DNA from 3 places in the Exiguobacterium sp. K1 genome. Region 1 is predicted to be linked to each of the others. Evidence: a T-box and tRNA genes for the amino acid it is inferred to sense, from the RefSeq annotation. Region 1 holds a T-box; the other regions hold tRNA genes.
What was found. The T-box of region 1 lies ahead of N7U64_RS00940 (valine--tRNA ligase). A T-box ahead of a tRNA ligase gene usually reads a tRNA of that ligase, here a tRNA-Val.
Positions count from the first base shown of each region.

Region 2: it has a tRNA-Val gene. The T-box ahead of N7U64_RS00940 (valine--tRNA ligase) is inferred to sense a tRNA for this amino acid. The anticodon was not compared.
Region 3: it has a tRNA-Val gene. The T-box ahead of N7U64_RS00940 (valine--tRNA ligase) is inferred to sense a tRNA for this amino acid. The anticodon was not compared.

Region 1 is NZ_JAOTIT010000001.1:191,314-198,442, forward strand. It holds gene hemA (glutamyl-tRNA reductase) at 1-1,052, shown strand, start outside; gene hemC (hydroxymethylbilane synthase) at 1,135-2,061, shown strand; gene N7U64_RS00925 (uroporphyrinogen-III synthase) at 2,027-2,737, shown strand; gene hemB (porphobilinogen synthase) at 2,734-3,723, shown strand; gene hemL (glutamate-1-semialdehyde 2,1-aminomutase) at 3,720-5,030, shown strand; T-box leader at 5,086-5,315, shown strand; gene N7U64_RS00940 (valine--tRNA ligase) at 5,358-7,129, shown strand, end outside.
Region 2 is NZ_JAOTIT010000005.1:68,520-75,648, forward strand. It holds gene nagE (N-acetylglucosamine-specific PTS transporter subunit IIBC) at 3-1,511, shown strand; gene N7U64_RS11380 (EamA family transporter) at 1,542-2,447, opposite strand; gene N7U64_RS11385 (YkyA family protein) at 2,541-3,191, opposite strand; gene N7U64_RS11390 (polysaccharide deacetylase family protein) at 3,204-4,052, opposite strand; gene yhfH (protein YhfH) at 4,257-4,403, opposite strand; gene N7U64_RS11400 (nitroreductase family protein) at 4,598-5,224, shown strand; tRNA gene N7U64_RS11405 (tRNA-Val) at 5,368-5,440, shown strand; gene N7U64_RS11410 (YdhK family protein) at 5,485-6,051, opposite strand; gene N7U64_RS11415 (HAMP domain-containing sensor histidine kinase) at 6,204-7,129, shown strand, end outside.
Region 3 is NZ_JAOTIT010000005.1:80,538-87,666, reverse strand. It holds gene N7U64_RS11470 (metallophosphoesterase family protein) at 1-673, opposite strand, end outside; gene N7U64_RS11465 (PTS transporter subunit IIC) at 1,021-2,043, shown strand; partial or broken gene N7U64_RS11460 (IS30 family transposase) at 2,201-3,138, shown strand; tRNA gene N7U64_RS11455 (tRNA-Val) at 3,194-3,266, opposite strand; gene N7U64_RS11450 (efflux RND transporter permease subunit) at 3,442-6,558, shown strand; gene N7U64_RS11445 (DUF456 domain-containing protein) at 6,602-7,078, opposite strand.

The sequences.
Region 1 (7,129 bases):
TGAAGCATCTTTTCCGGGTGACGAGCGGACTCGATTCGATGATTGTCGGCGAAACACAGATTCTCGGGCAAGTGAAGACAAGTTTCTTTACGGCACAAAAACTCGAGACGACCGGAACGGTTTTCAATAAATTGTTTAAAGAAGCAGTCACGCTTGCGAAACGCGCGCATGCGGAAACGGGAATCGGTGAAAATGCCGTGTCGGTCAGCGCAGCTGCTGTCACGTTAGCGGAACAGTTACTTGGATCGCTTGAAGATAAATCGATTGTCGTCATCGGTGCCGGAGAAACAGGAGAATTAACGACCCTGAACTTATATGAAGCAGGTGCCCGTGATATCACTGTTTTCAACCGGACGCTGGCAAAAGCGGAAGAAGTGGCGAATCGTTTCGAAGGATCCGCACATTCGATAAACGAAATGCAATGCGGTCTGCTTCGGGCTGACATCGTTATTTCTTCAACCGGAGCAAAACGAGCAATCATCAAACGTGAAGACATTGCCGCAGCCCAATTGTTCCGAAGTGACCGTCCGTTCCTGTTGATCGACATTGCGGTTCCCCGTGATATCGAGCCGACGGCGGGTGACTTGCCAGGTGTCCACCTGTATGATGTCGATGATTTAACGTCAATCGTTCAGCAAAACATGGCGGAACGATTGAAGGAAGCAGCAAAAATCGAACAGCGGATTGAAGCTGCGATTGCCGAGTTCGAAGGATGGATGACGACACTTGGTGTCGTTCCGATTATTACGGAACTCCGCGATCAGTCGCTTAAAATCCAGCAAGAGACGATGCAGAGTCTGGAACGGAAACTTCCGAACATGACGAATCGGGAAAAAACCGTAATCGGTAAACACATGAAATCGATCATCAACCAACTGTTGCGTGAACCGTTGTCGTACATCAAAGATGCGGCAGCAAAACCGGATGCCGAGCAACGGATTGCTCAGTTCATGGATACGTTTGCATTGGACGAAGAATTGTTTGACGGTGCGGCCGAAGAAATCGTATTACAAGAAGAAACAGCAGCAGAACGGAAAGCTGTGAATCGGTGAACATAGACCGAATTGTGTTACAATAGAAAAGCATGGGGCGGACTTGTGCCGCCCCTTTATTATTGTACAGGGGGATTTCAGCATGCGAAAAATCATAGTAGGTTCACGAAGTTCAAAACTTGCGATGACACAAACAAAGTGGGTCATCGAACAATTGAAACAGGCAGGTGCACCATACGAATTCGAAATCAAGAATATCATCACGAAGGGTGACCGCATCCTTGACGTGACACTATCTAAAGTCGGTGGTAAAGGATTGTTCGTTAAAGAAATCGAACAACAGATGATTGACGAAGATATTGATTTTGCAGTGCATAGCATGAAAGATCTCCCGTCTGAGTTGCCGACAGGACTCATCATTGGGGCGACACCTGCACGGGTCGATGCGCGTGATGCTTTGATTACGAAAACAGGCGGCGGACTGGACTCGCTTCCGGAAGGTGCAGTCGTTGGGACAAGCAGCTTACGCCGTGGCTCACAATTACTCAAATTACGCCCGGATCTAAAAATCGAATCAATCCGCGGAAACATCGATACACGTCTTGAAAAGCTGAAGACAGGTCCGTTTGACGGCATTTTGCTTGCGGCTGCCGGTCTGCAACGGATGGGTTGGTCGGATGAAACCGTGTCGGAATACATTTCAACGGATGACATGATTCCTGCAGTCGGTCAAGGAATCTTAGCGATTGAATGCCGGGCAGACGATCAGGAAGTCCGCGACTTGTTGAATTTGATTCATGACCAGATGACAGAGAAAGTAGCCTTCGCCGAACGTTCATTCTTAGCAGCAATCGAAGGAAGCTGTCATGTACCTGTCGGTGGATTTGCGACGATCAACGAAGATTTGTCGACGACACTCGTCGGATTCCTCGGTTCAGTAGACGGACAGCAAATCCTGCTTGAACGGGAAACGTCACTTGATCCGATGCAACTCGGTCAAACGGTTGCGACGCGTCTTCTTGATGCAGGGGGTCGTGAAATTCTCGCATCTTTACCGGATGACCTGTAAACGACTGGTTTTGACGGGAAGCCGTCGACCGACTGCGGAGCAGGTGGAGCGTTTGACAGCACAGCGGATTGAAGTCGTCCATCATCCGGTCATCGAAACGATTCCGGTCGATTTTCAATTGCCGACGGAACTCGATTGGCTGATTGTGACGAGTCCGACTGGTGTCGAACGCATCCAGTCAGAGCTTCCGTCCTTGCACTATACGAAGATTGCAGTCGTCGGATCAAAAACGGCGGCGGCGTTAATCAAGCAGGGACGAACACCTGATTTCATACCGTCCGCTTTTACAGGGGATGTACTGGTTGAAGAATTACGGCCGCTTCTCCGGACAGGACAACGCATCTGTTTTGCCCGCGGGAACCGGTCACGTCAAGAACCGCTCGAACGATTAAAGAATGCCGTTGCGGCTGAAGTGTTGGAAGTCATCACGTACGAAACAAAGTTACGGGTGATTCCACCTGATCTGTTGCAACAGGCTACGTATATTGGTTTACAAAGTCCTTCAGCTGTCGAAGCGATTGCTCCACTACGTCAAGAGACGACGGCGACTTACGTGACCATCGGACCGATTACAGAGCAAGCCGCTCGACGTTTCGGTTTGACACCACTTTTGGTCGCTGCCGTTTATACACTCGACGGACTGATTGACTGTATTTTAGAGGAGGAACTGTTATGAACACATTAGAATTCGCACGTCATCGCCGCTTGCGGAATACAGCATCATTGCGCTCACTCGTCCGGGAAAATCATCTCCACAAAACGGATTTGATTTATCCGTTGTTTGTCGCAGAAGGAGAAGACATCAAACGGGAAGTCAGCTCGATGCCCGGCGTATTCAACCTTTCACTCGACCATCTTGAAGCAGAAATCAAGGAAGTCGTTTCACTCGGTATTGAATCGGTCATCCTGTTTGGTGTTCCGCACGATCACTTAAAAGATGAACAAGGGACCGGCGCGTTTCACGATCACGGGATCGTTCAAGAAGCGACGCGACTCGTTAAAAAAATCGCACCGCAACTGACAGTCATCGCTGATACGTGTTTATGCGAATATACGTCAACCGGACACTGCGGCATCGTTGCTGACGGAACGGTTGATAACGATGCGTCACTTCCGTTGCACGTCCGAACAGCGGTGTCTCAAGCGCGTGCCGGTGCCGACATCATCGCGCCATCTTCCATGATGGACGGATTCGTCGCGGCGATCCGCCAAGGACTCGATGAGAATGGATTCAGCCACATCCCGGTCATGAGCTACGGCGTCAAGTATGCTTCCGCTTATTACGGACCGTTCCGTGATGCGGCAAACTCGGCACCTGGTGAAGGGGACCGCAAAGGGTATCAAATGGATCCGGCCAACCGTCGGGAAGCATTCCGTGAAGCGACGGCAGATGTCGAGCAGGGTGCCGACTTCATGATCGTCAAACCGGCTCTCGCCTTTATGGATATCATTCGCGATGTCCGGGAACGGGTAGACTTACCAATCGTCGCCTATAACGTATCGGGTGAATATGCGATGGTCAAGGCTGCTGCCTTAAACGGTTGGATTGACGAAGAACGTATTGTCATGGAAACGATGCTCGGCTTTAAACGGGCCGGAGCCGATTTAATCATCACCTATTTCGCGAAAGACATTTGCCGTTACTTGGAGGGGTCGAAATGAGCTTAACGAATCAAAACTCAAAATCAAAAGCCGCGTTTGAACGGGCCTTACCGCTCATGCCGGGCGGCGTCAACAGCCCGGTTCGCGCGTATAAATCAGTCGGTATGACACCGATTTTTGCAGAACGTGCGCAAGGATCACGTCTGTACGATATCGATGGAAAAGAATACATCGACTATGTTTTATCATGGGGACCGATGATTCTTGGTCATGCTGATCCGATCGTGACGGCTGCCATTCAAGAGCAGGCGACACGTGGATGGAGTTACGGCACACCAACTGAAATCGAGTCGGCGATGGCGGAAGTCGTCATCAGCCGTGTCCCATCGGTTGAAGTCGTCCGGATGGTCAACTCGGGAACAGAAGCAACGATGGCGGCGCTTCGTCTCGCACGCGGCTATACAGGAAAAACAAAAATTCTGAAATTCGAAGGCTGTTATCACGGTCACGGCGATTCACTGTTGATTAAAGCCGGATCAGGTGTTGCAACACTTGGACTTCCGGATTCACCGGGTGTACCGGCACAAATTGCGAGTATGACATTGACAGTGCCGTACAATGACATGGATGCGGTCCGGATTGCATTTGAAAAACACGGCGACGATATCGCCGGTGTCATCGTCGAACCGGCAGCGGGCAACATGGGCTTCGTGCCACCGCAACCGGGCTTCCTCGAAGGACTGCGCGAAATTACGGAACAGCATGGCACACTCTTGATCTTTGATGAAGTCATGACCGGTTTCCGCGTCGGCTTCAATTGTGCCCAAGGACATTTCGGTGTCACACCGGATATCACGTGTCTCGGTAAGGTCATCGGTGGCGGTATGCCGGTCGGTGCCTACGGCGGACGTCGCGACATCATGGAACAAATCGCGCCGCAAGGTCCGATTTATCAAGCCGGTACATTATCAGGTAACCCGCTTGCGATGGCGGCAGGCCTTGCGACATTAACGCAACTGAAACCGGAACACTACGAAGAGTTTGACCGGAAAGCCAACCGTTTGTCGGAAGGATATCTCGCAGCAGCTGCGAAATACAACATTCCATTGACGACGAACCGCGCCGGTGCGATGTTCGGTGTCTTCTTCACGGATCAGCCGGTGACGAATTTCGAAGAGGCGAAATCATCGAACCTCGACATGTTCCGCTCGTATTATCAAAAAATGGCGGCACGCGGTATCTTCTTACCGCCGTCACAATTTGAAGGACTCTTCTTATCGACCGTTCATACGGACGACGACATCGAGCAGACGATTGCAGCAGTCGAGCTGACATTCAAGGAATTACAACTCGAATTTAATCGTTAAGCAGTTCTTGACGAGCCGTAGAGGTCTCGGATAAAATAAGGAAAGAATAATTTGGAAAACAGCGATGACGGGAAGAGTAGTCAACAACCGGACTGTATGAGAGAACACATCCACTGGCTGAGAGATGTGACAGGACGTGCTGACGAAGGTCACCCCACGAGCTGGTTCTGTAAGCGACAGCAAGCAGAATCCGGATTGCCGCACGTTACGCGGACTAGAGGGCACTCTGTCAAGAGTGAACTAAGGTGGTACCGCGGAAGAGCAACGGCTTCTTTCGTCCTTAGATGAGGACGAGAGAAGCCGTTTTTATTATGGATTAAAGGAGCGATTCAGATGCAGGAATTATCAATGCCGACAAAATATGATCCGCAGGCGACGGAAGAAAAATGGTACGACTTTTGGATAAAAGGGGAATATTTTAAAGCCGATCAGGATCCGGAAAAAGCACCGTATACGATCGTCATCCCACCGCCGAACGTTACCGGTAAATTACACCTTGGTCATGCCTGGGATACGACACTTCAGGATATGCTGACACGGATGAAGCGGATGCAGGGCTTTGACGTCTTGTACCTGCCGGGAATGGACCATGCCGGAATCGCGACGCAGGCAAAAGTCGAACAGAAACTCCGCGCGGAAGGTAAATCACGTCTTGAAATGGGACGTGAGAAGTTCCTCGAACAATCATGGGCATGGAAAGAAGAATATGCTTCAACGATCCGCGAGCAGTGGTCAAAACTCGGACTCGGACTCGATTATTCACGGGAACGGTTTACGCTTGACGAAGGACTGTCAGAGGCGGTTCAGGAAGTATTCGTCAAACTGTATGAAAAGGGTTTGATCTACCGCGGCGAATACATCGTCAACTGGGATCCGGCAACGAAAACAGCCATCTCGGACATCGAAGTTATTTATAAAGACATCGAAGGTGCGTTTTACCACTTCAGTTATCCGTTGACGGACGGATCCGGTCACGTTGAACTGGCGACGACACGTCCGGAAACGATGCTCGGCGATACAGCGATTGCCGTTAACCCGAAAGACGAGCGTTATGCACATCTCGTCGGAAAAACGATCACGTTACCAATCGTCGGGCGGGAAATCCCAATCGTTGCCGATGAATACGTCGACATGGAGTTTGGAACAGGTGTCGTTAAAATCACACCGGCACACGACCCGAACGACTTTGAAGTCGGAAACCGTCATGACTTACCGCGTGTCCTCGTCATGAACGAAGACGGCACGATGAATGAAAATGCGGGGAAATATGAAGGCATGGATCGTTTTGAATGCCGTAAGCAGATTGTCGAAGATCTCAAAGAGTCAGGTGTCTTGATCAAAGTCGAACCACACCTGCATTCCGTCGGTCACTCGGAACGGTCGGACGCGATTGTTGAGCCGTACTTGTCACTCCAATGGTTCGTCAAAATGGAACCGCTCGCTGAAAAAGCATTACAAGAGCAACAAGGCGAAGACAAAATCAACTTCATCCCGCAACGTTTTGAAAACACCTATGTCCGCTGGATGGAAAATATCCGTGACTGGTGTGTCAGCCGTCAGCTCTGGTGGGGTCACCGGATTCCGGCCTGGTACCACAAAGAAACAGGCGAAGTGTACGTCGGTAAAGAAGCACCAGCTGATCTCGAAAACTGGGAACAAGACAATGATGTGCTGGATACGTGGTTCTCTTCTGCCCTCTGGCCGTTCTCGACAATGGGATGGCCGAACGAAGGCGCAGCCGATTATCAAAAGTACTTCCCGACATCAACACTTGTCACAGGTTACGACATCATCGCGTTCTGGGTCTCACGGATGATCTTCCAGTCGTATGAATTTACAGGCGAACGTCCATTCAACGATGTCTTGATTCACGGTTTGATCCGTGACTCGGAAGGACGGAAAATGTCCAAGTCACTCGGGAACGGAATTGATCCGATGGATGTCATCGAGAAATACGGCGCCGATTCACTGCGTTGGTTCTTAACGACCGGTTCCACACCGGGGAACGATTTACGTTTCTACTGGGAGAAAATCGAAGCGACATGGAACTTCTCGAACAAGTTATGGAATGCAAGCAGGTTTGCGTTGATGAACATGGA
Region 2 (7,129 bases), on a different contig from region 1:
ATATGTTGCAGTTTCTTCAACGAATCGGTAAAGCTTTAATGCTGCCGATCGCCGTTTTACCAGCCGCGGGAATTGTCCTTCGACTCGGTTCAGCCGATATGTTGGATATTCCGTTAATGGTGGCAGCAGGTGGTGCGATTTTTGATAATCTTCCACTGATTTTTGCGATTGGTGTTGCGATTGGATTATCCATTGATGCCAGCGGAGCTGCCGGATTGGCAGGAGCAGTCGGGTATTTGGTCTTAAAAACGGGCGTTGACTCGATGAATAAGGATTATTCAAATGCCCAGATTCAGGCCAAGTACGATGCGATTGCCGCCATTGTCAATGACTCCTCGACGAAAGTGGACGGAGCGACCTTAAGTTCCATTGCCAATCAGGCAACCTTAGGATCAATGGTCAACATGGCTGTCTTCGGCGGAATCATTGCCGGTATCGTCGCCGGTTTGCTGTACAACCGATTTTACAATATTAAATTACCGGATTGGTTAGCATTCTTCGGCGGACGCCGTTTTGTTCCGATCATCACGTCAGCCGCTATGCTGGTCTTAGCGTTTGTCTTTGGTTACTTATGGCCGTTCATTGAAGACGGAATCAATAATGCGGGAGAATGGATGGTCAGCCTTGGAGCAGGAGGGGCCGCACTGTTTGGATTCTTCAACCGTCTGTTAATTCCTGTCGGTCTTCACCATGTCTTGAACAATATTTTCTGGTTTGTCTTCGGTTCATATGAAAAAGCGGATGGAACAATTGCGAATGGAGATATCGCACGCTTCTTCGCTGGAGATCCGACAGCCGGTATTTATCAAGCCGGATTTTTCCCGATCATGATGTTCGCTTTACCGGCTGCAGCAGCAGCCATGGTCATGGCGGCACGCAAAGAAAATCGGAAAGCCGTCGCAGGGGCGATGATTGGTCTTGGATTAACATCATTCCTGACAGGGATTACGGAACCGATTGAGTTTTCATTCATGTTCTTGTCACCGGTCTTATATGTCATGCACGCCGTGTTGACGGGTGTTTCCATGGCAGTCGTCAATTTACTCGGTATCTTGCACGGGTTCTCCTTCTCTGCCGGTTTCATCGATTATGTCCTGAACTTCGGAATCGCTACAAAACCGTTGCTTTTACTCGTTGTCGGTCTCGTGTTCGCCGTCATTTATTACTTCCTGTTCTACTTCATGATCACGAAATTCGATCTGAAAACGCCGGGTCGTGAAGATGAATCACTTGTGACGGATGCAGGCCCTGTCACGGGTGTATCGGACGATAAGTACGAGCAACAAGCAGCACGGATTCTTGCAGGCTTACAAGGAACGGACAACGTTACAGCGATTGATAACTGTGCGACACGTCTCCGTCTCCAGGTAAAAGATTCAACGATTATTGACGAAGCTGCAATTAAAGCGGCCGGCGCAAAAGGTGTGATGAAGATGGGCGCGAAAAACGTCCAAATCATCATCGGTACGGATGTTGAGTTCGTCGCTGATGCGATGAAACGTCAAAAATAATGCTATAAAAAAACGACCTTTCCTGATTGCTCAGGAGAGGTCGTTTTGACGTGGAACAGAAGTGGTCGATTGTTTCAGACTGCTGACGTAAATCGGATAGAAAATTCCAATCAGGATGATGATGATCCCGATCCACTGTGAACCGGAGAGATGCTCACCGAGGATGAGGACGGAACAGATGACGGCAGTCGGCAGTTCGGCTGCACCAAGCAAGGAGACGCTGGCCGGGCTTAAGTGTGGGGCACCTGCTGCGAATAACAGCGGTGGCAGAATTAAGGCGAACAGACCCAGTGGAAGTGCGTACCAGATCAGTCCCTGTTCGAAATTCGCTGCAGTCAGGAAAGTCGTCGGCGGATACATGATCATGACGAACAGAAGTCCGCCTGTCATCATATAAAAGCTTTTTTTAATGACCGGTACATGGTTTGCGACCCGTCCGCTCGCAAGCAGGAAGATCGAGAAACTGACGGCTGCGCCGAGTCCGAACAACGTACCGCGCACGTCAAGGGCGCTCGTATAAGCAGCGCTCGCTAAAATGGCACCGCCGATCAAAAGGACGGCAGACAAGAAATGAGAACGCGACGGCAGACGTTTTGCCAAAATCGAATCAATCACGACACCAATCCATGTGAATTGGAAGAGGAGAATGATGGCGACTGAAGCGGAGACGGTTTGTAGGCTCTGATAATACAGGTAACCGGTCGTGCCGCTTGAAATCCCGATGGCCATTAAAGTAAGAGCTGTTTTCGGATTCAGACGAAGATTTTTTGACAGCAGGGCTAAGACAAAAATCATCAGCCATCCGAAGAAAAATTGACTTCCGGAAACAGCGGCTGAGTCAAAACCGGCACCGTAAGCCAGTTTGACGATGGTCGACAGGACGCCGTAACTGATGGCGCCGATTAAGACGAAAAGTGTTGCTTTTGAACGATTCATACAGATCCCTCCATGTTTTAGAACGCACAAAAAAGGTTGCAACGGGGCCTTGTCCAGGTTTTTTGGACAGGGTTTGGTTGCAACCTGTGTGAGTTATTTAATGTTGAGTCCAGCCTTTTTATAAAAGACGGGCTTTAATTCATTGTATCGGACGGTCAATCGATTAAAGGTTTTGAGTGCTTCTGTCGCTTGACGGGAAGTCCGGTTTAAATCAGCTGTCGCTTCGTCAATCTTAACGAAGTTCGGTTTTTCGGTCAAGTAGGAGAGCACTTTCTTTTCTGACGCGATTGCTGCCGTGTAACGTTTTAAAAACGTATCAAAAGCTTTCTCCCGCTCTTTAAAGGCCTTAATAAGAGCGGTCCCGTCTTTTTTAGCGGCGGGTAACGAAGATAAGCTGCCCGTTAGTTCCGAAAGATCCAACTCATCAAAAGCACGGGTACGAATGGTTTTTTCCTGCTTTAACAAATCGACACGATCTTGATTCAAAGCGGTTAATTCTTCCCGTTCATTTTGTGACCGTTTGATGTCATCGGCTCCGGCTTCGAGAACGGCTTGATACGTATTAACGGAAATTTCGTCTTGGCGTGTCCGTTGTTCAGCAATCGCTGCGGCTTTTCGTTCAGACTTGGCCTGTTCTTCCAACTGGTTATATATCGAAGCAGCGGGATCGCTCGAGCAGGCACTGAGAAATAAGACGCCGAGACAGGTGAAACAGCTATTAAAAATCATCCGTTTTTTGATCATGAAAGTAACTCCTTACAAATTAGAGAATTTTGCGAAATTATACGGGATATGAAAGTCTTCATCATAGACGGAAAATTGATATCCTTTTTTCTTTAGTCCGGCGACGATCGCAGGCAATGCCCGCAATGTTTGCGGTTGTTCATGTAACAGGATGATTTCGACCGGATCTTCTGCCCGGTTGATAACGGTTTTCGCAACTTCTTTCGCACTGTCTTTGTAGTACCAGTCCATCGAATCAATCGACCAGTCCCACATCCGGAGTTTAGCCTGCTCCATTTCTTTCGCAATGGACTTGCTAATGCCGGGCGTTGATCCATAAGGCGGACGTGTCAATAATGGAGCATGATTCGTTAGTTGTTTAATTTGTTTCTGCACCCTCAGCATCTCAGGAACATACTGCTTTTTCTTATACAGCGTGTCATAGTCATGGGTTTCACTGTGTGGTCCGATGTAATGTCCATCCTTTGCCATTGAGCGGACGACATCCGGTTGCTCGGCGATATTACTTCCAATCAGAAAGAAGGTCGCCTTAACATTTTGTTCTTTTAATGATTTCAAGATATCCGGAGTCAAAGCGGTCGGACCGTCTTCAAATGTCAGATAAGCTACTTTTTTAGTAATCCCGTTCCATTTCTCGACACGTGCCTTGTCCAAGTTCGGAGTCGGGACTTTCTGTAAAGGTTGAACGGATTTTACATCCGCTTGTTGTTGTGTTGAAGTCAGGTATTGATAAACGATATAACCACCAAGCGGAAGAAGGATAAGTGCCATTAGAATAAAAAGCTTGGCGAAATATTTTCGTTTTGGTTTTCGATGCCTTGGACCAAGTCCGAGGGGATTGCCTGAGTTGTATGGATCCATTGATGTCTAAGCTCCTTTACGGAAAATCTTATGACTTAAATGTAACATTTTGTCTGTTTCATTTGTAACAAAGATGTTACAAAAAGATGACTCGTAGAGCTATAATCTAAAAAAACGTTATTAAAATAGAAAACTAAAAAGTTTTTTTAACAAAAAAAGAAGTCCATCCGTTATCGGAGACTTCTTTTTTCGGACAATTCTCGATCAGTGTTCTGTAACAGCACACTCATCACATTCTGTTTTATATGATTCGCACTGTTCATCCATTTCTTTTCCGCAATGAGAGCAGGTCTTGACCGGAAGTTGACGGTAAAACTCCGGAGAAGTTTCTTGGTAAAGGGGTTGTTCCATGATTTTGTTCCTCCTCTTAATGTATGGATATGGCAGCAAGAAACATTGAATTTCTTTTATTGTACTAGTACAGAATATGTATGTCAATCTTTGTTTTATAACAGATAGAATATCAGCGAGTCTTGTCGTATGACAGGTAGTGAAGAGGATGATACGATAACAAAGTAAACAGATGTACTTAAAGGGGGATCATTATGAATCAAACACTATCCGACACACTATCACTTTTGGCAGAACGCCGTTCAGTTCGTCATTACGATGAGACATTCACGCTTTCGCAAGAAGACGTACAAGAATTGATTGAATTGACGACAGCTGCGCCAAGTGCTTGGAACTTGCAACATTGGCATTTCGTCGCCTTCCATTCGGAAGAAGCGAAGCAGCAATTGGCTCCAATCGCTTACAATCAGCCTGCCATCAGTTCTTCTTCAGTCGTCATTGCCGTACTAGGGGATTTACAGGCAAACCGAAACTATAATCCGGTTTATGGTCCAGCCGTAGAAGCAGGAGGTATGACGGAAGACTTGTTCGACGCGATCAAAGGACAAGTGGAAGGAGCTTACCAAAGCGAGGCTTATGCGAGAGATGCAGCCATGTCAAACGCAAGTCTAGCAGCGATGCAACTCATGTTGGTCGCTGAAGCAAAAGGATTATCAACACTTGCGATGGGGGGATTCAATCACCAACTCTTTACGGAAACGTTTATTACAGATGAACGTTATGTTCCGGTCATGTTGATTGCCGTCGGTAAAGCAGTGGAAGATGCGAAAAAACGTCCGGCCCTTCGTCTGCCGGTTGATCAAGTCACGACAATTCTATAAGTAAATGTGAAGGGGCCGACTCGAAATCATGGTTCGGTCCCGTTCATTTTTATTTTTAATTTTTTTAGAAAAGTACTTGTCAGATGGTTAGTTTCTTGCTATATTAATACATGTCCTAGCAAGTACATAACGTACTGCATCATGATTCTGTAGCTCAGCTGGGAGAGCGCTACCTTGACAGGGTAGAGGTCGCTGGTTCGAGCCCAGTCAGAATCATACCAAAAACTCCGTTCATCCTTGGATGAACGGAGTTTTTTTATTTAATTTTTGGCTTGAAGTTCGTCTTCCGTCACCCATTTATGGTTCTTAATGGTTTTTCCACCAGTTGTCGGTTTAAAATCGACCATATACACGGTTGTTTCATCGGCTTGATCAATCGTCGCTTTAGCCCCATCCATGCCCTTCATGTGGTCCGCCGCTAACGTCACTTTGTCACCTGCTTTTAGCGGTGAATCCGGAACCGGACTCAGTTCTTCCTGAATCACCCATTTATGATTGCTGACTTTTTTTCCGCCGTTTGTTGGTGTAAAGCTGACGGCATAGACCGTCGTATCAAATGAGTCGACGACGGTTGCTTCTGCGCCGTCCATGCCTTTCATATGATCTGACGATAAAACGACATTCGCACCGTCCTTAAATTTTGGATTTTCGGCTTGTTTGAGTCCGGCTGGAATTTTTCCGTCACTTGAATGCATCATTCCTGCGTGAGAATCCTTCATATCATCGTGCATATCGTGCGAATTAGACGAATTCGAATCAGATCCGCAAGCACTTAAACCTATGACTGCAGAAAGTGCCAATGATGTGACGAACAGTTGTTTTTTCATGAAAAATGACCTCCTGTAAGTAATCTGGTTATGTCATTACTATACCCATGTTTTGTGCAGAAACCGTGCAGAAAAGGTGACGATTCAATGGTCTGACTGAATAAGCTTTTAAAAAAGTGTATCGTAAGAGTGAAGAGAGGAGGGAGCGGGACATGCGACATATTTCTTACTACATCGGTCTGCTTTTTTTGACTGCGATTCTTGTCATCGGCGGTATTCTGTTCAGTACCCTCTACTTTAATCTTGTGAATCAACGGACGGACGAAGTGGTCCTTGGTTTGTTGAACCGGGGAAATACACACCGTGATGTCCTCGAGGAATCTTTTAATGCAGAAACATTGGAACATGTCACTTTGATGGAATCAGCATCTGAATTTACCGTCGTCATCACAAATGAAGAGGGTGAAATTTTAAAGTCTTCGCCTCGACTTACTCCAGAAATGACAGAAGAGCTTATACACGTAGAATTTCAAACGCAACGAAACGATCGTATCCTACAATCTCAAGCAAAAGCGAACGGCTTTTTAATGACAGACAGTCCAATCACGATTTCAGGTGCTCATCGTGGACATGTCTTCATGTTTGCTCCTGAGACGTTGATTCAACAAGTAGTTAATCCGTTAAGACAGCAATTCATTCAAGTCGGTATTATTGCCGTACTTCTGTCACTCGCGACTGTCGTCTTATGCACACGAGTGATCTCAAGACCGCTCATTAAGATGGAACGCGCGACTGCTAAACTGAAAGAAGGGAATCTTGATGTGGATTTACCGGTGAACCGGTCAGACGAACTTGGAGCACTTGCAAGATCAATCACGCAGTTGGCTAAAGATCTCGATTTCTTGAATCGTGAACGGACGGAGTTTTTAGCGAACATTTCTCACGAGCTACGAACCCCACTGACATACGTCAAGGGATATGCGGATATTTTACAACGTCCGGACTTGCCGGAATCTGAAAAAGCAGCTTATTTGTCGATTATCAAAGAAGAAAGTGATCATGTAAGCAGATTGATTGAACAATTGATGTTACTGGCGCGTTCTGATGCCAACGAGTTTTCAATTGAACGGTTACCACT
Region 3 (7,129 bases), on a different contig from region 1:
TAAACGCTTCAAGGTATGGTCGGTCATCGTACTTTACTTCAATGACATTCACATTCCACTCTCCGCTGTTCAGTTCGACTACCGCAAATGGCGCTACAGCTTCCGGCTGACAGCCGAGTGCCCCTGGATTCAGGTAAGTTATCCCCTTCGCCCGGACCAACTGTCTCGGATGATGGTGTCCAAAACAGACCAGGCTCGCCCGCTCATCTTTAAAGAGCTCGGGCAGGGATTGTTCGGTTCCATCCACTGCTTCCGCCAACGGTTCCTCCCCAATCGCTTTTGTTTCATCCAGATACGCATAATGTGTAAACAATACTTCCTGTTCCGAAAATGTTTTCCGGACGGTTCTTGGAAGTTGTTCGAGAAACGATTGATTATCCGGTGTTAACTGATCGGCAATCCACTGGTGGTGGTTTTTCGCATGACGGTAACTGTCCGGATATTTTTGACCATGGATTAACGCCAGGACATTTTCATCATGATTTCCGCTGATCGTCGTCATTTGTGGTGTCGATCGCACAATTTCGATGACTTCGTTCGTTTGTGGTCCAATCCCAATCAAATCTCCAAGACAGAAGACTTCCGAGATCTCCCCTTCTTCCGCTATTCTATTTAGAACGGCTTTGAGTGCCGTTACATTTCCGTGAATATCTGTGATGACTGCAAATTTCATGAAACCGCCTCCAATGTTTATCTGATGCCATTCTTATCTTTCCCCTGATTTTAAGTCTGAAAATCATTGAAAATAAATTGTCAGAAAATATTGATTATTTATCTTACCCGTGTTAGGCTTAGAAAAATTCATTGAGAGGGGAATCATTTTTATGAATGTTAAACAAATTGCTGGCCGACTGATTATTCTATGCTCGAGGGACTGAAACCTTTCCGGTGATTTTCGGAATTGATTTTGGGCCCTCCTTTCGATGCATCGAATGAGGCGCCCGCAGGAATGATGGCGCCTATCCGATAACGGATAGGTTTTTTTAATGGCAAAACGAACTAGAGAGAAACAGAGAGAGGATGAGTGAATTGAAGGAATATGCGATGGATCGAATGGTAAAGGTATCTGCCGGTATGGCAAATGCCGTGTTAGTGACATTAGGGGTAGGATTATTAATTGAAACGTTCGGCAATTTATTACATATTGAGATGTTACTCACGATTGGCGGTGTCGCCAAAGTCTTACTCGCTCCAGCCCTCGGAGCCGGAATCGCCTATCAGCTTGGTGGAAATACACTGGTCTTGTTCAGTGCGATGATTGCCGCGACAATCGGGGGTGCCGCACTTCAACCGACGGATGCCGGGCTTGTCCTCGTACCGGGACAACCAATCAGTGCATTACTCGCAGCCGCCGTTGCCGTCTTCGTCGGAAAACGGATGACCGGTAAAACGAAGTTCGACATGATGGTCATCCCGGTCAGCGCTGTTCTTGCCGGCGGATTCACTGGTCTTGGTGCCGCTGCCGTTACAACACCTCTGCTCACACGATTCAGTGCCATGGTTACCGCATCTGTCGAATCTTCACCTATCGCGACATCACTTGTTATTGCCCTTATCTTCAGCGTCTTATTGATGTCACCCGCTTCATCGGCTGCACTGGCAATCGCCCTTCAACTCGACCCGGTCGCGAGTGCCGCTGCTTTAATCGGTTGTTCGGCTCAATTTGTCGGATTTACATTGATGGCATATCGTCAAACGGACCCCGGCGGTTTGATTGCTTCGTTCTTCGTCACACCAAAAGTGCAGTTTCCGAATATCGTAAAGAATCCGCGTCTTGTCGTCGCCCCATTCCTGGCCGCGATGATTTCGGCACCGATTGCGACACTTGTTCTTTCACTTGAAGTCCCTTATGAACTTGCGGGTCTCGGATTAAATTCAATGATTGCCCCACTCAACATCTTCGTTAATCAGGGGTTTAATGCGTTCCTCATCTTTTTTGCAACCGGCGTTGTCCTTCCAGGCGTCTTGACGCTCGTCTTTTACCGGATGACGACAATGGCTGGTTGGACAAAGATCGGCGACCTTCGATTAGAAATTCAATAAATGTTTATGCTGCTGTTCCCTCATTTAATGAAGGAACAGCTTTTTTATATGACGAATTGTAATATTAAGTGCAACACCTAGCTGAAAACACAAAAAAAACCCATAACGGCCTCGTGTAGAATAGAGTTACCACACAAAATTCAACGGAGGATTCGTTATGAGCTATATTCATCTTACCATATCAGAAAGAGTCAAATAGAGACGTATCTCGAGCTAGGTTTCTCTGTCCGAAAGATTGCGGGACGCCTGGGGCGTCAACCTTCTACGATTTCACGAGAATTGAAACGAAATCCTCATTACGATTCTTCTCATGCTGACCAGCGTTATGTGGAGCGAAAAAAGAAGTGCGGTGCACGTACGAAGTTTACGCTCGAAAAAAGAATCTTCATCCTCGAAAAATTACGGGAGACATGGTCCCCTGAACAAATTGCCGGACGATTATTCCAAGAAGAAGGACTCTCGTTCAAGACAATTTATCGTTGGATTTATAGTGGCCTCGTCGAGGCCGATTCTGGACTTCTTCGGCAAAAGGGAAAGCGTCAGAAACCAAGTGAGACGCGCGGACGCTTCAACGTCGGACTGCCAATCAGTAAACGTCCGTCCGACGTCAAAGGGCGTCAAACGTTTGGACATTGGGAGCTTGATACTGTTGTATCGGGTAGAGGGACGTCAAAAGCCTGTGTCGCAACGTTCGTCGAGCGAAAGAGTCGTTTTTATCTCGCTGTACCGATGGAAAATCGGTCCGCTCAATCGATGGAGTCTGCGATTCAAGCATTACATCTTTCCTTCCCGTTGGGAACGTTCCAAACTGCGACGACAGATCGCGGAAAAGAGTTTAGCTGTCATGAACGAATTCGTGACACGTTAGGCTTACCCATGTATTTTGCAGATCCGTATTCTTCTTGGCAGCGTGGTAGTAACGAGAACGCCAATGGTCTTCTCCGTGAATTTTTCCCGAAGGGGACAGATTTCGGAAAGGTCAGTCGCTCTGAAATCGCTCAAGCGCTCGCCTGGATTAATGGGAGACCACGAAAATGTCTTAACTGGAAAACTGCATACGAGGTCTTCACGGAAGAAGTGTTGCACTTAATTTGACAAACCGTCATATGAAAAAACTCCCGTTCATCGTGTGATGAACGGGAGTTCGGTATGATTCTGACTGGGCTCGAACCAGCGACCTCTACCCTGTCAAGGTAGCGCTCTCCCAGCTGAGCTACAGAATCATGTTGGTGTGTTCTGGGTATATGTTTATTATAGCAACATATTGAAAACTGTAAAGACTTTTCTTTAATTTTTTCATTATATTTTTTCTTTCTGCTCTACAGTTCAAAGTTGCAGGGTTTCGTTTCGTCCTCTACTATGTAAATAAGCACATATAAAATAAAGGAGGGGTAACTGTTGAATTTTTTAACAAGGTTTAGTTTAAAGAACTCTGTCGCTGTATTTATTATTGCTATTTTATTAGTTTTGGGCGGCGTATATTCGTTTTCTCAGCTTAAAGTGGATCAGTTTCCTGAAATTGAATTTCCTCAAATTTCAGTAGAAGCTGTGTATCCAGGCGCATCTCCGGATGATGTCGACAAACAGGTCGTCTCAAAACTCGAGACAGCACTGAAAGGAATCGAGGGCTCGACAAAAATTACGAGCTCTGCTTATGAAAGTATTGGAATCATCAATATCGAATTCCCATTTGATACCGATATGGACAAGGTCGAACAACAAATTGACGCGGCGATTCAGGATGCCAATCTTCCGGAAGAAGCCACAACGAAGCTGAACCGCTTCTCATTCGGATCGTTCCCAATCTACAACATCTCCTTCTTTAGTAAAGATGGAAAAGAGATTGAGTCCCTCTTAAAGAATGAAATCGAACCGGAACTCAATAAAATTCCGGGAATCAACAGTGTTTCTGTTGGTGGATATAAAGATGATTTAGTCCAAATTACGGTCGACAACAAAAAAGCAACAGCGGCCGGTTTATCGTTATCCAGTATTAAAGAACAAATTAATGCCAAGTATGTTTCCTTCCCGTCCGGGCAGCTCGCAGAAGGTGATTCGAAGATTCCAATCCGGGTGGAAGAAAAGCTGGAAAACTTGGATAAATTAAAAAATCTCCAACTCACGTCAAGCGCCGCTTCCGGTGCGGCATCAGGCGGTCAAGGTCAACCGGCTCAATCAGGACCTCCGGCCGGTTCTGTCGACGGCGCTCCAGGTGCTCCGACAGAACAAGCGGCACCAACTGAACCGATTCGCCTTTCAGACGTCGCGACCATCGAAGCCGTCTCAAAACAAAGTGAAAAAACACGATATGACTTAAAAGATTCTCTCTCGATGGCCATTACGAAAAAACAGGATGCTAATACGGTTGAAATCGCCGATGGTGTCACAAAAATCTTAAACAAATACGATGACCAAATCGATTATACGATCGGGATTGATTCTGCAAAAGATATTGAAGAATCTGTTGCAACACTAGTAAAAGAAGGATTGCTCGGTGCGCTGTTTGCTTCACTCGCCGTTCTGCTGTTCTTACGTAATATCCGGGCGACGATCATCGCGATTGTCTCGATTCCGTTGTCGCTTTTGATTGCAGCCATTTTCCTGAACTGGCAGGATATTTCACTGAACATCATGACACTCGGCGGGATGGCCGTCGCTGTTGGTCGGGTCGTCGATGACAGTATCGTCGTCATCGAAAATATCTTCCGGCGGGTCCGCAAGTCGAATGGCGGGATGACGGATGAAGTCATTGAACAATCGACAAAAGAAATCTTGAAGGCCATCACGTCTTCGACGCTTACGACCGTCGTTGTTTTCTTACCTATCGGCTTCGTCGGCGGTATTACCGGTAAATTCTTCTTACCGTTTGCATTGACGATCATCTTCTCGTTACTTGCTTCCCTGCTTGTCGCGATTACGATTGTGCCGATCTTGGCGAAATTCGCCTTTAAAAAGGTCCCGGCGGAAGAAAAAGAAGGCGCCTTACAACGCTGGTACGGCAAACTGATTGAAAAATCGTTGTCGCATAAAGCAATCATCTTAGTCGTTTCGTTCTTGTTACTTGGCGGTTCGCTTGCGATTGTACCGCAACTCGGCTTTACCTTTATTCCGAACGAAGCTTCAAAAACACTGACGGCTTCACTTGAACTTCCTGCTGCGACTTCACTTGAAAAAACGAGTGATGTATCGCTCAACATGGAAAAAATGTTTGATCAGGAAAAAGCGATTGCTGATGTCACGACATCCGTCGGAGCCCGTGATTTCACGACCGGGTTGCGACTTGATAACAAAGCCAGCTACTTCTTGAACTTAAAAGACGGGGTCGATGTTGAAAAGACAATCAAATCCCTAGAAACTAAAATGGAGGATATCGCAAAAGAAGACGATGTCGACGTTAAAATCAGCGTCGCTGAGCTTTCAACTGGCGGTCCCCCATCGAACAACAACGTTGACGTTGATTTGTTCTCGACTGATCTAGAAGCACTACAAAAAGCTGCTAAATTAGTTGAAGACAACATGAACAAAAACAATGATCTAAAATACGTGACGAATAACTTCAGCGAGAAACAAAAACAATTCCTCGTTGAAATCAACTCTGAAAAAGCCAGCGATCGTGGTTTGTCCGGCTTCCAGATTCTTGGTACGGTCAACGACCAAACGAAACCTGTTACGGTCGGCACCCTTAACCTTGATAACAAAGACCAGGACGTCCAATTGTCTTATAAGGAAGACTTGACGTCGAAAGCAGATCTCGAGAACGTCCAACTCTTCTCTGCTGCAGGTCCTGTCGCTCTGAAAGACGTGGCAACTGTCAAAGAAGTCGATACGTTCACATCGATTCAAAAGCTGGACGGTAAAGTTTACGCCCGTGTCTCGGGTCAAGTCAAAGGCGATAACGTCCAAACTGTTTCGAGTGACGTCAAAGCGGCTGTCGAAAAAATCGACTTGCCGGACGGCGTTTCCTTAACAAGCGGCGGTGGAAATGATGATACGGTCGAAATCTTCCAGTCTCTTGGAATTGCCATCGTCGTCGCCATCGGTCTCGTTTACTTGACGATGTTAATCACGTTCGGAAAAGCACGGATTCCGTTCATTATTCTTTCATCGCTCATCTTCGTTCCGATTGGTTCACTCGTCACACTGTTCTTAGCGAACGAACCATTATCGGTCAGTGTCATGATCGGATTCCTGATGCTCATCGGAATCGTCACGACCAACGCGATTGTACTCGTTGACCGGATTGGTCAGAACATCACACGCGGTTTACCGATTCGGGAATCCTTGATTGAAGCCGGTAAAACACGACTTCGCCCGATCCTGATGACGGCATTCGCTACAATCATGGCGCTTGTTCCGCTCGCTCTGACGACATCATCCGGTACCCTGATTTCAAAAGGACTTGCCTTGACGGTCATCGGCGGACTGACGACGTCAACACTCTTGACGCTCATTATCGTCCCTGTCGTCTATGAACTGTTCTTCTTCAAAAAGGTCAAAAAAGAACGTCAATCCTAAAAAAAAAATCCTTCTCTCATTCATGAGGGAAGGATTTTTTTGATTATTTTTCGAGCAATTCATCGGTCCGATCAATTGTTCCGTTATGTTTCGCGACGAGTCCGTCCAGTACAGAAGGTTCGAATTCTTCTCCGATTGCAATGATACCCGTCTTTCCCGGTGGAATCACACCGAGTGTCCGCTTGAATGTTTCTTGAACGGCTTGATTCTCTTTTAAGTCTTTCGAACCGCCAATCAGCATCCCGGTCATCGAACCGAGTAAAATCCCGAACGGTCCTCCAAGAATTCCGACGGCCATACCGATCAGGGAACCTTTAAATGCTTTGTTGGAACCGCTTAAGTCAACGGCATCTTCAAAAGAAAAAGCCCCGCTTTCACTTCGTTTGATGACAGCAATTTGTTCAAAATCAATCTGACCGTTTGCATGATACTTCTTCAACTCACTGAATACCTGGTACGATATCGCTTCCTCTTCAAATGTAAAGGTCATGATATGGTGTTTCTCTTCTTTTTTCGCCACAACTTTCCACCTCTTTCGAAAAAAAACGGATTGCCGCTGTTGACGATGAGG